3 regions of the Devosia sp. MDV22-iso42 genome follow, and region 1 is predicted to be linked to each of the others. Evidence: riboswitches for the same ligand, from Rfam matches in the RefSeq annotation. Region 1 holds a riboswitch; each other region holds the start of a gene.
The links. A riboswitch is a leader RNA that binds a small molecule or an ion and turns the genes downstream of it on or off. The one in region 1 is predicted to bind cobalamin.

Region 1 (3,263 bases):
TCGGCTGCGCCTTCGATCCATGTTGAAGCTGGCCCTCGGTAGGGGAATACCGCATCGCGTCCTGACAAAGCCTGTCCGCAGTGCTTTGATAGCCTTCCTGCGATCAAGATTCAGGAGGCGATATATGAGCGCTGAACACTGTCGTCACCAGGTCGATGAGGAAACAAGATGAGCCCGGTCCTGCGTCCTTTGCGAAAACGGGAGCCCATGCCCGACTTCGTCCGCGAGGCGCTCGACGCCAGCGGATTGCGCCCCGCCTATGAGGCGCGCCCGCCCTACCAGCGCAACGACTACCTGCTGTGGATCAACAAGGTGAAGCGCGACGACACCAGGCACAAGCATCTCAAGCAGATGCTCGCCGAACTGCGGGCCGGCGACGTCTATATGGGCATGGCCTGGAAGCGCTAGCGCTCACGTCGGCCGGGTGCCGTCCGGGTTCGCCCCTTCATCAAGATGGCCCTGCACCAGACGCGTCAGCAGGGCGATCTGCTCCTGCTGCTGGCCGATCAGCCGCTTGAGATCGTCATTGCGCATCTGGTCGATCTTGTCATGCAGCGCCATGATCTCGATCTCGGCCTTGAGGTTGCACTCGTAGTCATGGCTGGTGACCAGGCGATCCTTGGCCGATTGCCGGTTCTGGCTCATCATGATGACCGGCGCCTGCACGGCCGCCAGCATCGACAGGATCAGGTTGAGGAAGATGAAGGGATAGGGGTCGGGCGCCCGGCCCGCCATCAGCAGGTTGCTCGCCACCCAGGCCAGCAGGGCCAGGCCAAAGAAGATCAGGAACGTCCAGGAGCCGCCGAACGCGGCCACGCCATCGGCGAGCCGCTGGCCGAAGGTAGCATCCTCGTCAAAGGTCTTGCTGGTGTCCAGCGCCAGCGTCTGCCGGCTCAGCGCCTTTTCCAGCACATGCCGCTCGCGCGCATCGAGCGCGGTCTCGCCCTTGTCCAGAAACCGCTCGGCCGCGTGACCGAGCTTGTCAGATGTCGTCGTCGCCATGCCAGCCTCACCACTAGTGTGACGGCCAGTCTATACCGATCGCGGTCGAGGCGGGTCGTTAAAACAGCGGTCCGGACGGGTGGCAGCCCCGCTGGGCGAGGCTGCCGTAAACGTCAGGCGCCGGCGTGGTAGAGCCGGTTATGCAACAGGGGCAGGCCCTTGAAGCCGCCGGAGAGCTTGGCCAAAGCCAGTACGCCCAGGTCAATCAGCGGCTCCAGCACGATCACCAGCATATAGGCGGCGCCGAAGCTGGCCGTGGCGGCCAGGTTCTGCGCTCCAAGACCGCCGCCATAGAGCGACCAGAAGGCGACCCAAGCGACGGTGCCGCCCTGATAGGCAGTCGACAGCATCAGCGCCTGGCCGTAGCCGACGTCCTTGTAGGCCGTGGCCTGCGGGATGATGCGCTTGGCCAGGAAGGTCATGGCAAAAAGCGGCACGATCAGCGTGGTGACGTTCATGCCATATTGCGGTAGGTCGAACGGCGCAAAGAACAGGCCCTGCAGCAGCAGGCCCAGGGCCAGGCCCAGCCCGGTCGCGCCGGCGCCAAAGATCAGGAACAGGGTCGAGCCCAGGATCAGGTGGACTTCCGACACGCCGACGGCATGGTGCGGAAACACCTCGAAGAAGCTGAATACCAGCGCCGTGGTGCAAAGGCTCCGCAGCGCCAGGGCGCCGGCGCCTTCGGTGCGAATCGTGTCGAGCGCCATTTTGCCGGCCAGCCCGAACGATCCGGCGGCCGTGGCGTAGCTCAGGGTAATCTTGGCACCGTCAACGATGCCCGGTTCGATATGCATGTCTGTCTCCTCTCCGCACCCACCGTGCGGCCTGCTGTCGTCAATGAGCACGGCTGTGCTCGCACTTGATGGCAGGTCTCCTGGCTCACGGATTGCATCGGCACGCGCCTTCCCGACTTGGCGTCAGTGGCATATTGCGGCCGAAAACCGTTTACAGTTGCGGGGGCAGCCACGGTTTTGGCTCCTGATGGATACGCCGCACCGTGTTCCCTTTTCATCCGCCCCGCGCATGCGGGGGCGAAAACCATCACGATCACGTTAGCGCATGACGCCGTGCCGGGACAAGCGCCATGCAGGGGCCGGAGCACCCGCCCGCATCAAGCAGAAATTTGTCGCAGCATTTGCATCGCACCGGCAGCGCGCCTATATAGGGATTGCTCGCAAGAGCTATGGCGATAAATTGTCATCGTAATAAGCCATTCGGACCCGGGGGCAGTACCCGGCGCCTCCACCATCTACCCCTTTTCGGGGCAGCCAATGGGGGCGAAACAGGATCGACGAGGGTGTAAAGGGTGTGCTTTTGCTCGGTGAGGTACCACCGTTATCGGTCCGAAACTTATAGTTGCAAATGACAACAATAAGGCTCCAGTCGCTCTCGCTGCGTAAGCAGTGCTAGCATTGGGAAATTAAGTCCTCCACCCCTAGCCGGGTGACAGGCGGGGTTCGCAGGCACCTGGCAACAGAAGCCTGCACTTTCATTTTCAGGTACCGGGCAGCCGACAAGCTTTAGTTCTTGAAATCGCACGGAACGTAGGGCTGATATGGGCCGTTCGGGATTCTATCTCTCAGCACCGGAAGGGTGACCATGGCCGAAGACCACATGCGCTACGATATTCTCGCCCAGGAAGCCCTGCGCGGCGTCGTGCGCAAGGTATTGGCGGAAGTCGCCCGGACCGGCCTGCCCGGCGAGCACCACTTCTTCATTTCCTTCCTGACCCGCGCCCCCGGCGTGCGCCTGAGCGAGAAGCTGCTCGGCCAGTACGACAAGGAAATGACCATCGTCATCCAGAACCAGTATTGGGACCTCAAGGTGTCCGAGACCGGTTTTGAGGTCGGCCTGTCCTTCGACGGCATTCCCGAAACCCTCGTCATTCCCTTTTCGGCGGTCAAAGGCTTCTTCGATCCGTCGGTCCAGTTCGGCCTGCAGTTTGATCCGCAGACCGCGCCGGGCGCCGAAATGGTCGAAAATGCCGAGGATGACGCCGTTGAGGCCGAAGCCGGCGCGGCGGGCACCGAGAGCGAAAAGCCCGGCGAAAAGGTCGTCAGCCTCGACGCCTTCCGCAAGAAGCCCTGAACCCCGCCGATGGACAAGCGTTCCCTGTCCATCGCCGGCCACCGCACCTCCATTGCGCTTGAGCCTGAATTCTGGGCGGCGCTGGAACTGATGGCCCATGAGGCCGGGCAGACCATGACCGCCCTGATTGCCAGCATCGACGCCGACCGGCAGACCACCAATCTTTCATCGGC
Region 2 (3,263 bases), on a different contig from region 1:
CCACCAGGGCTTGGGCGCGGTCCTCGACGCCAAAGATGCGGCCCAGATTGAGCAGGTCGACATACATGTCGTCCATAGAGGCCTTGGACTTGGCCATGATGTGGATGCAGCTCTCGGTGAGCTCGTAGACGGCGATGTCGAAGGCGGCCAGCGTCTCGGGCGTCACCTCGCCCCCCACCTTCATGCCGTAGTTCCAGCCGGCAAAGTAGAAGTCGGCATCGGCGCCGAGCAGGACCTCCTTGCTGGGATAGTCCGGCGAGAGCTCGGGCAGCTGCTTGACATCCTGGCGGAGGGTTTCGTCGAGGGTCTTCCATTCTGACACGCCGGTATAGCCGACCATGTGGTCGGTCAGGCCGAGCGCCAGCATCATTTCGGTGAGGTTGACGTCATTGGACACCGCGCGCTGCGGCGGCGCCGCAAAGGTCACCTCGCGGGCGCAGCTCTTGACGGTGACGGGAAAGGCTTGGGCTGCCGACGCCGAGGCGAGCAGCAGGCCTGTGGCCAGCAGGGTATGAACGAAACGCACGCAGAAACTCCTTAGGCTTTGAGGGGAAGGTGAAAGGAAAAGCGGGGACGGCCCGTCGCGGGATGGCTGTCGATGGTGGTGGCGACCGAAAAGGTCTGGTCGATTGCTGCCGGGGTCAGCACGTCGAGCGGACGGCCGATATCGACCTGCCGCCCCTGGTCGAGCACCAGAACCTGGTCGGCATGGGCGGAGGCCAGGGCCAGGTCGTGCAGCGACACCACCACCGTGGTGGGCAGCGCGGCCAGCAGAGCCAGCACTTCGAGCTGGTGCCGGATATCGAGGTGATTGGTCGGTTCATCCAGGATCAACAGGTCGGGCTTTTGCACCAGCGCCCGGGCAATCAGCACGCGCTGCTTCTCGCCACCCGACAGGCTGGCAAAATTGCGCGGTGCCAGGGCGATAAGGCCGAGCAAGGCCAGCGCCTCAAGCACCGGTTGTTCATCGACGGCGGCAAAAGGGCCCTGATGCGGCGCCAGTCCCAGGGCGACGACTTCGGCCACGGTCAGGCCGAAATCACTGGCCGGTTCCTGCAGCACGGTGGCAATCCGCCGCGCCACGGCCTTGGGCCGGAGTGTCCAGAGGTCCTGCCCATCAAGTTGCACCAGACCAGCCGTGGGCCGGTGATAGCGATAGAGGCAGCGCAGCAGACTGGATTTGCCGGCGCCATTGGGGCCGACCACGGCCAGCATCTGTCCCGGCTGCACCGAAAAGTGTAGTCCCGAAATGATCGCCTGCTGCGGGCTCGGACCCCAGCTCAACTGGTTCACGCTGAGGCCAGCGGGGCGTGGGCCGAGGGAATGTTGCAGCGCGATCATGCCAGACTCCGCAGACGATTGGGCACTCGTCGCAGATATCCAGACGAATGTGATGTTATTACATTACGTAGAGTAGATCGGCAACCTGCAATCGCAGCTACTGGCTGGTTCAGCGCCGATCGGCCAGGTTGCCCGTGGCAACTATCTGGGTGGCATGGACGCGCCTGTTCCACCGGACCCCCCCGCTAAAAGGCGGGGCAGACCAGGCGAACCCATCAGGCATAGACCAGCAGTAATGTCGTCATGCGCCATCATCGTTCTCCGCGGCACACCCCGGCCGGGTTGAAGATATGTCGATGGCAGGTCTCCTGGCTCACGGGTCTATGCGCTGTCTGGGCCTTCCCGATCCAAGAGGATCAGTGGCGATTCCAGCAGAACTCACCGCTTACAGTTGCGGGGGCAGCCACGGTTTTGCGCCCTGATGGGTACGTCGCACCGTGTTCCCTTTTAATCCCCTTTGGCCGGCGGGCCGCGAAGGAACCTTCAACATGGCGCAACAAGCCATCCTGGCCCCCTGAAGTCAAGGGCGCAGGCAAGCCCCCTCACCCCGCCAGATCAAACCGGCACAACTTGCCCGCCGTGCTCAGCGCCCCCAACTGCCTTCCATGGGCGGCAAAGGCCAGAAAAGCGACCGGATCGCCATCGGCCTCGTGCATGGGCAGCATGGCGCCGTCTTCGGACCGGCACAGCTGCACCGCGCCGTCGCGATAGCCGAGTGCCAGCATGGGTGCGCTAGGGTGCCAGGCCAGGGCGGTCACCGGCACGCCGCGTTCCCCCAGGCTGATCGCCGATGTCCCCATCGGCCCCTCCCGTCCGGCAAAGGACCAGACGATGGCGCCGTCGGCGCCCGAGGATGCCAAGAGCCGTCCATCGGCCGACCAGGACAACGATCGTGGCTTGGTGGGATAGCCGGACATGGCCATATTGACCGCGTCCTTGACGCGCCAGCCATGCAGCGCGTTTTCGCTCATGATCGACACGACAAACTTGCCATTGGGGCTGAAGCTCACCCCGATATGGGAGCCCTTCCAGGCCAGCAGGCGCGGTTCCCGCTTGGGATGGGCGGCGTCGATCAGGCTGACGCCACCATAATGGGCCACCGCCAGGCTGGCGCCCTTGGCATCGAAGGCGAGGCCTGCCGCTGTCGACGGCATGTCCTTGCAATGGCGCTCATCGCCCAGCCAAAGCTGGACCTGCTTGCCGATGCCGACCGCAATCTGGCCCTTACGGCCAACGGCAACGGCGTCGATCCAGCGGCCGGGCTGGTGGAGCAGTTTTTCGCTGCCGTCCTGGCTTGCCGCCATGACGCGCCCGTCATCGCCGCCGGTAATCACGCGGCCGCCAGCAGCATGGGCGGCGAGCGCCAGGATGGCGCCCTGGTGCAGGTCCATGGAGGTGAGCGCGTGATCATCAGCGCCGGCAAAATGGAGCCTGCCGTCACCGGAGGCGGCCACCAAGCTATCGTGCAGCCAGACCAGCCCGGTGCCGGGTGCACCGAGCTGCCAATCGGCCACCCGCGCCCGGATCGCTGGCTCGGGCCGGTCAGAAACAAATCCGGTCATCATGCCTGGCACTGCGCAAAGCCGGTCCGCAGCAGCTGCTCGGGCAGGTCGCGGCCGATGAAAACCAGGCGGCTCTGGCGCGGTTCATCAGCCTTCCAGGGGCGCTGGTAATCGCCCTCGAGCAGCATGTGCACGCCCTGCACCACAAAGCGCTCCGGATCGTCCTTGAAGGCGATGATGCCCTTCATGCGCAGGATGTCGGTGCCAAAGGTCTGCGTCACCTGGCGGATCCAGGTGGAGAAGGCCTTTTCGTTGAGCGGGCTCTCGCTCACCAGCGACACGCTGCCGATTTCCTCGTCATGGTCGTGCGCATGGTCTTCGGTCAAAAAGTTCGGCTCGACCTCAAGCACATGCTGCAGA
Region 3 (3,263 bases), on a different contig from region 1:
AACCGCTGAAGAGCACGCTGCCCATGCCGACGCGGCTGAGCACACCGACCACGCCGCCGAAGAGGGCCATGACGACCACGAAGGCCATGACCATGACGAGCATGGCGAAGGCGACATGCATTTCTGGCTCGATCCGCAAAATGCCAAGTTGATGGTCGCCCAGATCGCCACCACCTTGGCCGCCGCCGATCCCGACAATGCGACAGCCTACCAGGCCAATGCCGCGGCCGAGCTGGTCAAGCTCGACGCGCTGCAGGCAGAACTCAGCACCACCCTGGCGCCAGTCGCCGACAAGCCCTTCATCGTCTTCCACGACGCCTACCAGTATTTTGAAAGCCGCTTCGGTCTCAATGTCGCCGGCTCGGTCACCGTCAGCCCCGAGGTGGCGCCCGGCGCCGCCCGCATTGACGAACTCAAGGCCAAGGTCGGCACGCTCGGCGCCACCTGCGTCTTTGCCGAACCCAATTTCGAACCCACCATCATCTCGGCCATCATCGAGGGCACGCCGGCCAAGGCTGGTGTTCTCGACCCCGAAGGCGGCGCCCTCACCGAAGGCCCCGACCTCTATCCCACCCTGCTGCGCGGCCTTGCCACCAGCCTGGTCGATTGCCTCGGCTAATGCGCTCTGCCAGCCCGGTCCGCCGGGCTGGCTATTTCAGCGGCCCCTTGAAGATGAAGAACGCCCCCAGCGCGATCATGCCGAAGCCGATGCCGTGGTTCCAGGTCAGCTTCTCGCCCAGGTAGAACACCGCAAACAGCACGAAGACCGACAGCGAGATCACCTCCTGGATGGTCTTGAGCTCGGCCCCCGAATAGACGCCATAGCCGATCCGGTTGGCCGGCACGGCCAGCCAATACTCGAAAAACGCAATGCCCCAGCTGATCAGCACCGCCGCCCACAACGCCGAGCCGGGCCATTTCAGGTGCCCGTACCAGGCAAAGGTCATGAACACATTGGATGCAAGCAGCAGCCCGATCGGGGCCAGCGTGGCAAAATTGAAGCCCAAGGCTTCCTCCTCAACAAACCGGTCAGCAGCCGGCGGCGCTATCTAGCCGGACTGTCTGCCCTCGGAAAGTCGGTTTCTTGCAGGTCTCGCCCGCTCAGCGGGTATGCTTGGTCTTCTGCTCGAGCCCGTAGAGGTCGTCATGCAGGCTGTCCATCCGCTCCTTGAGCGCGCTCTGGGCGTCATAGACCCCGCGATTGTAGTAATAGGCGCCCATCTTTTCCGCAAAGAACGCCATCAGCAGTTCAGCCGGTATGCTGCCGATCTCCTGGTCGAGTTCCTCGCGGAAATAATCCTTGATCTCCCCGACAATGGCCTTGGTTTCGTCCTTGCTGAACTTGATCGGTTTCATCGCGCGTCTCCTGGCTCTGTCCTGATCTAGCCCGAGTCGCCTGCCGCTGCCGGGCGGAAATCGCCGCCTTTGCGCCCCTCTCGGCTTGACGTCGGCCGCCTTTTCCGTGCAACGGCCGGCCAGACATTGCAGTCCGCGCCATTTGGTGGCACACCACTTCCCGTGTTGGTTCCCGAAGGCTCCGTGCCGGAAGGATACCCGGTTCAGGCGTTTGACGCGCTTGTGCTGGACTAAGGGAACACGGTGCGACGTACCCATCAGGGCGCAAGACCGTGGCTGCCCCCGCAACTGTAAGCGGTGCATTCCCCTCAATTGCCACTGGCAGCCAAGCTGCCGGGAAGGCGAGGGGCGTGGTGATCACCGCGAGCCAGGAGACCTGCCATCACACCATCCGGGCGCAGAGCCCTTAACCCTTTGCGCCGTCGGGTGGACGGCCAGGAGATGTCATGACGCAGACCCTATGCTGCCCCAATTCCGTCCTGCCCAGCTGCCGCCTTTGCGGGGTGCCGGCATGAGCAAGATTCCCACCACCGTCATCACCGGCTTTCTCGGCGCCGGCAAGACCACCCTCGTGCGCCACCTGCTGGCCCATGCCCCCAAGGGCAAGCGCATTGCCCTGATCATCAATGAGTTCGGCGATCTCGGCGTCGACAAGGATATCCTGGCCGGCTGTGGCGATGAAACCTGCCGCGAGGAGGACATGATCGAGCTCTCCAATGGCTGCATCTGCTGCACCGTGGCCGACGAGTTCATCCCCACCATGCAGGCTTTGCTGGCCCGCCCCGACAAGTTCGACCACATCATTATCGAGACCTCCGGCCTGGCTTTGCCCCAGCCGCTGATCCGCGCCTTCAACTGGCCCGAAATCAAGGCCCAGGTCACCATTGACGGCATCGTCACCGTCGCCGACGCCTCGGCTCTGGCCGAAGGCCGTTTTGCCAGCGACGAAGCGGCCGTCGACGCCCAGCGCCGCCAGGACGAAATGCTCGATCACGAGACGCCCTTGGGCGAACTGTTCGAGGATCAGCTTTCGGTGGCCGATCTGGTCGTCATCAACAAGGCCGATCTGCTCGACGCCGCCATGCTCGACAAGGTCGAGGCCAATATCCGCGCCGAACTGCGCCCCGGCGTCGGCGTCATCCGCGCCAGCAATGGCCATGTCGATATCACGGCTCTGCTCGGCCTGGGTATGGGCAGCGAGGACGATATTGCCAACCGCCCAAGCCATCACGAGCTTGAGCACGGCGGCCAGACGCACGAGCACGACGATTTCGACAGCTTCTCCATCCGCCTGCCGTCCATTGCCGGCAAGGATGAGCTGCTCGCCATCATCGAGGCCACCATCCGCGAGCATGACGTGCTGCGTCTCAAGGGCTTTGCCGCCGTTCCCGGCGCCAATGCCCGCCTCGCCATCCAGGCCGTCGGCCCCCGCGTCAGCGCCTATTTCGACCGCCCCTGGAAGACCGGCGAAAGCCGCGACACGGCTTTGGTTGTCATCGGCGAAAGCCCGCTCGACCGCGCCGCGATTACCGCCAGTCTGCAGCGAGCGCTCGCCGTCGCCGCATAATGCGCTCTTGCGTCGATCTGGCCTCCCTCGCGGGTGGTCAGGTCGGCGCCCAACCAAGGAAAAACCATGACCGAAATCACCAAGGACGCCAACGGCACCCAGCTCAATGACGGCGACGCCGTGACGCTGATCAAGGACCTCAAGGTCAAGGGCACCTCGGTGACGCTCAAGCGCGACACCCTGGTCAAGAATATCCGCCTGACCGGCGACACCGCCGAAATCGAGTGCAATGCCGAAAAGGTCAAGGGCCTGGTCCTGCGCACCGAGTTCGTCAAGAAGGCCTGATGACTGCCACCCCCGCCAGTGCCAGCGCCTTTCCGCTCGCCCGTTTCCTGACGGT

Region 2: linked by a shared signal. The riboswitch ahead of AC4NN3_RS01695 (ABC transporter ATP-binding protein) and the one ahead of AC4NN3_RS08715 (energy-coupling factor ABC transporter permease) in region 1 are both predicted to bind cobalamin.
Region 3: linked by a shared signal. The riboswitch ahead of cobW (cobalamin biosynthesis protein CobW) and the one ahead of AC4NN3_RS08715 (energy-coupling factor ABC transporter permease) in region 1 are both predicted to bind cobalamin.

Annotation. Positions count from the first base shown of each region.
Region 1 is NZ_JBZVWR010000007.1:256,230-259,492, reverse strand. Features, by position in the region: gene AC4NN3_RS08725 (YdeI/OmpD-associated family protein) at 208-408, shown strand; gene AC4NN3_RS08720 (DUF1003 domain-containing protein) at 412-1,002, opposite strand; gene AC4NN3_RS08715 (energy-coupling factor ABC transporter permease) at 1,116-1,796, opposite strand; cobalamin riboswitch at 1,850-2,060, opposite strand; RNA gene ssrA (transfer-messenger RNA) at 2,134-2,490, shown strand; gene AC4NN3_RS08705 (SspB family protein) at 2,602-3,090, shown strand; gene AC4NN3_RS08700 (ribbon-helix-helix domain-containing protein) at 3,100-3,263, shown strand, end outside.
Region 2 is NZ_JBZVWR010000006.1:3,086-6,348, reverse strand. Features, by position in the region: gene AC4NN3_RS01700 (ABC transporter substrate-binding protein) at 1-526, opposite strand, end outside; gene AC4NN3_RS01695 (ABC transporter ATP-binding protein) at 538-1,341, opposite strand; cobalamin riboswitch at 1,623-1,841, opposite strand; gene AC4NN3_RS01690 (WD40 repeat domain-containing protein) at 1,884-2,906, opposite strand; gene AC4NN3_RS01685 (CobW family GTP-binding protein) at 2,903-3,263, opposite strand, start outside.
Region 3 is NZ_JBZVWR010000014.1:72,212-75,474, reverse strand. Features, by position in the region: gene AC4NN3_RS17475 (zinc ABC transporter substrate-binding protein) at 1-619, shown strand, start outside; gene AC4NN3_RS17470 (DMT family protein) at 651-1,007, opposite strand; gene AC4NN3_RS17465 (DUF2164 domain-containing protein) at 1,102-1,356, opposite strand; cobalamin riboswitch at 1,557-1,737, shown strand; gene cobW (cobalamin biosynthesis protein CobW) at 1,868-2,923, shown strand; gene AC4NN3_RS17455 (alkylphosphonate utilization protein) at 2,990-3,208, shown strand; gene AC4NN3_RS17450 (hypothetical protein) at 3,208-3,263, shown strand, end outside.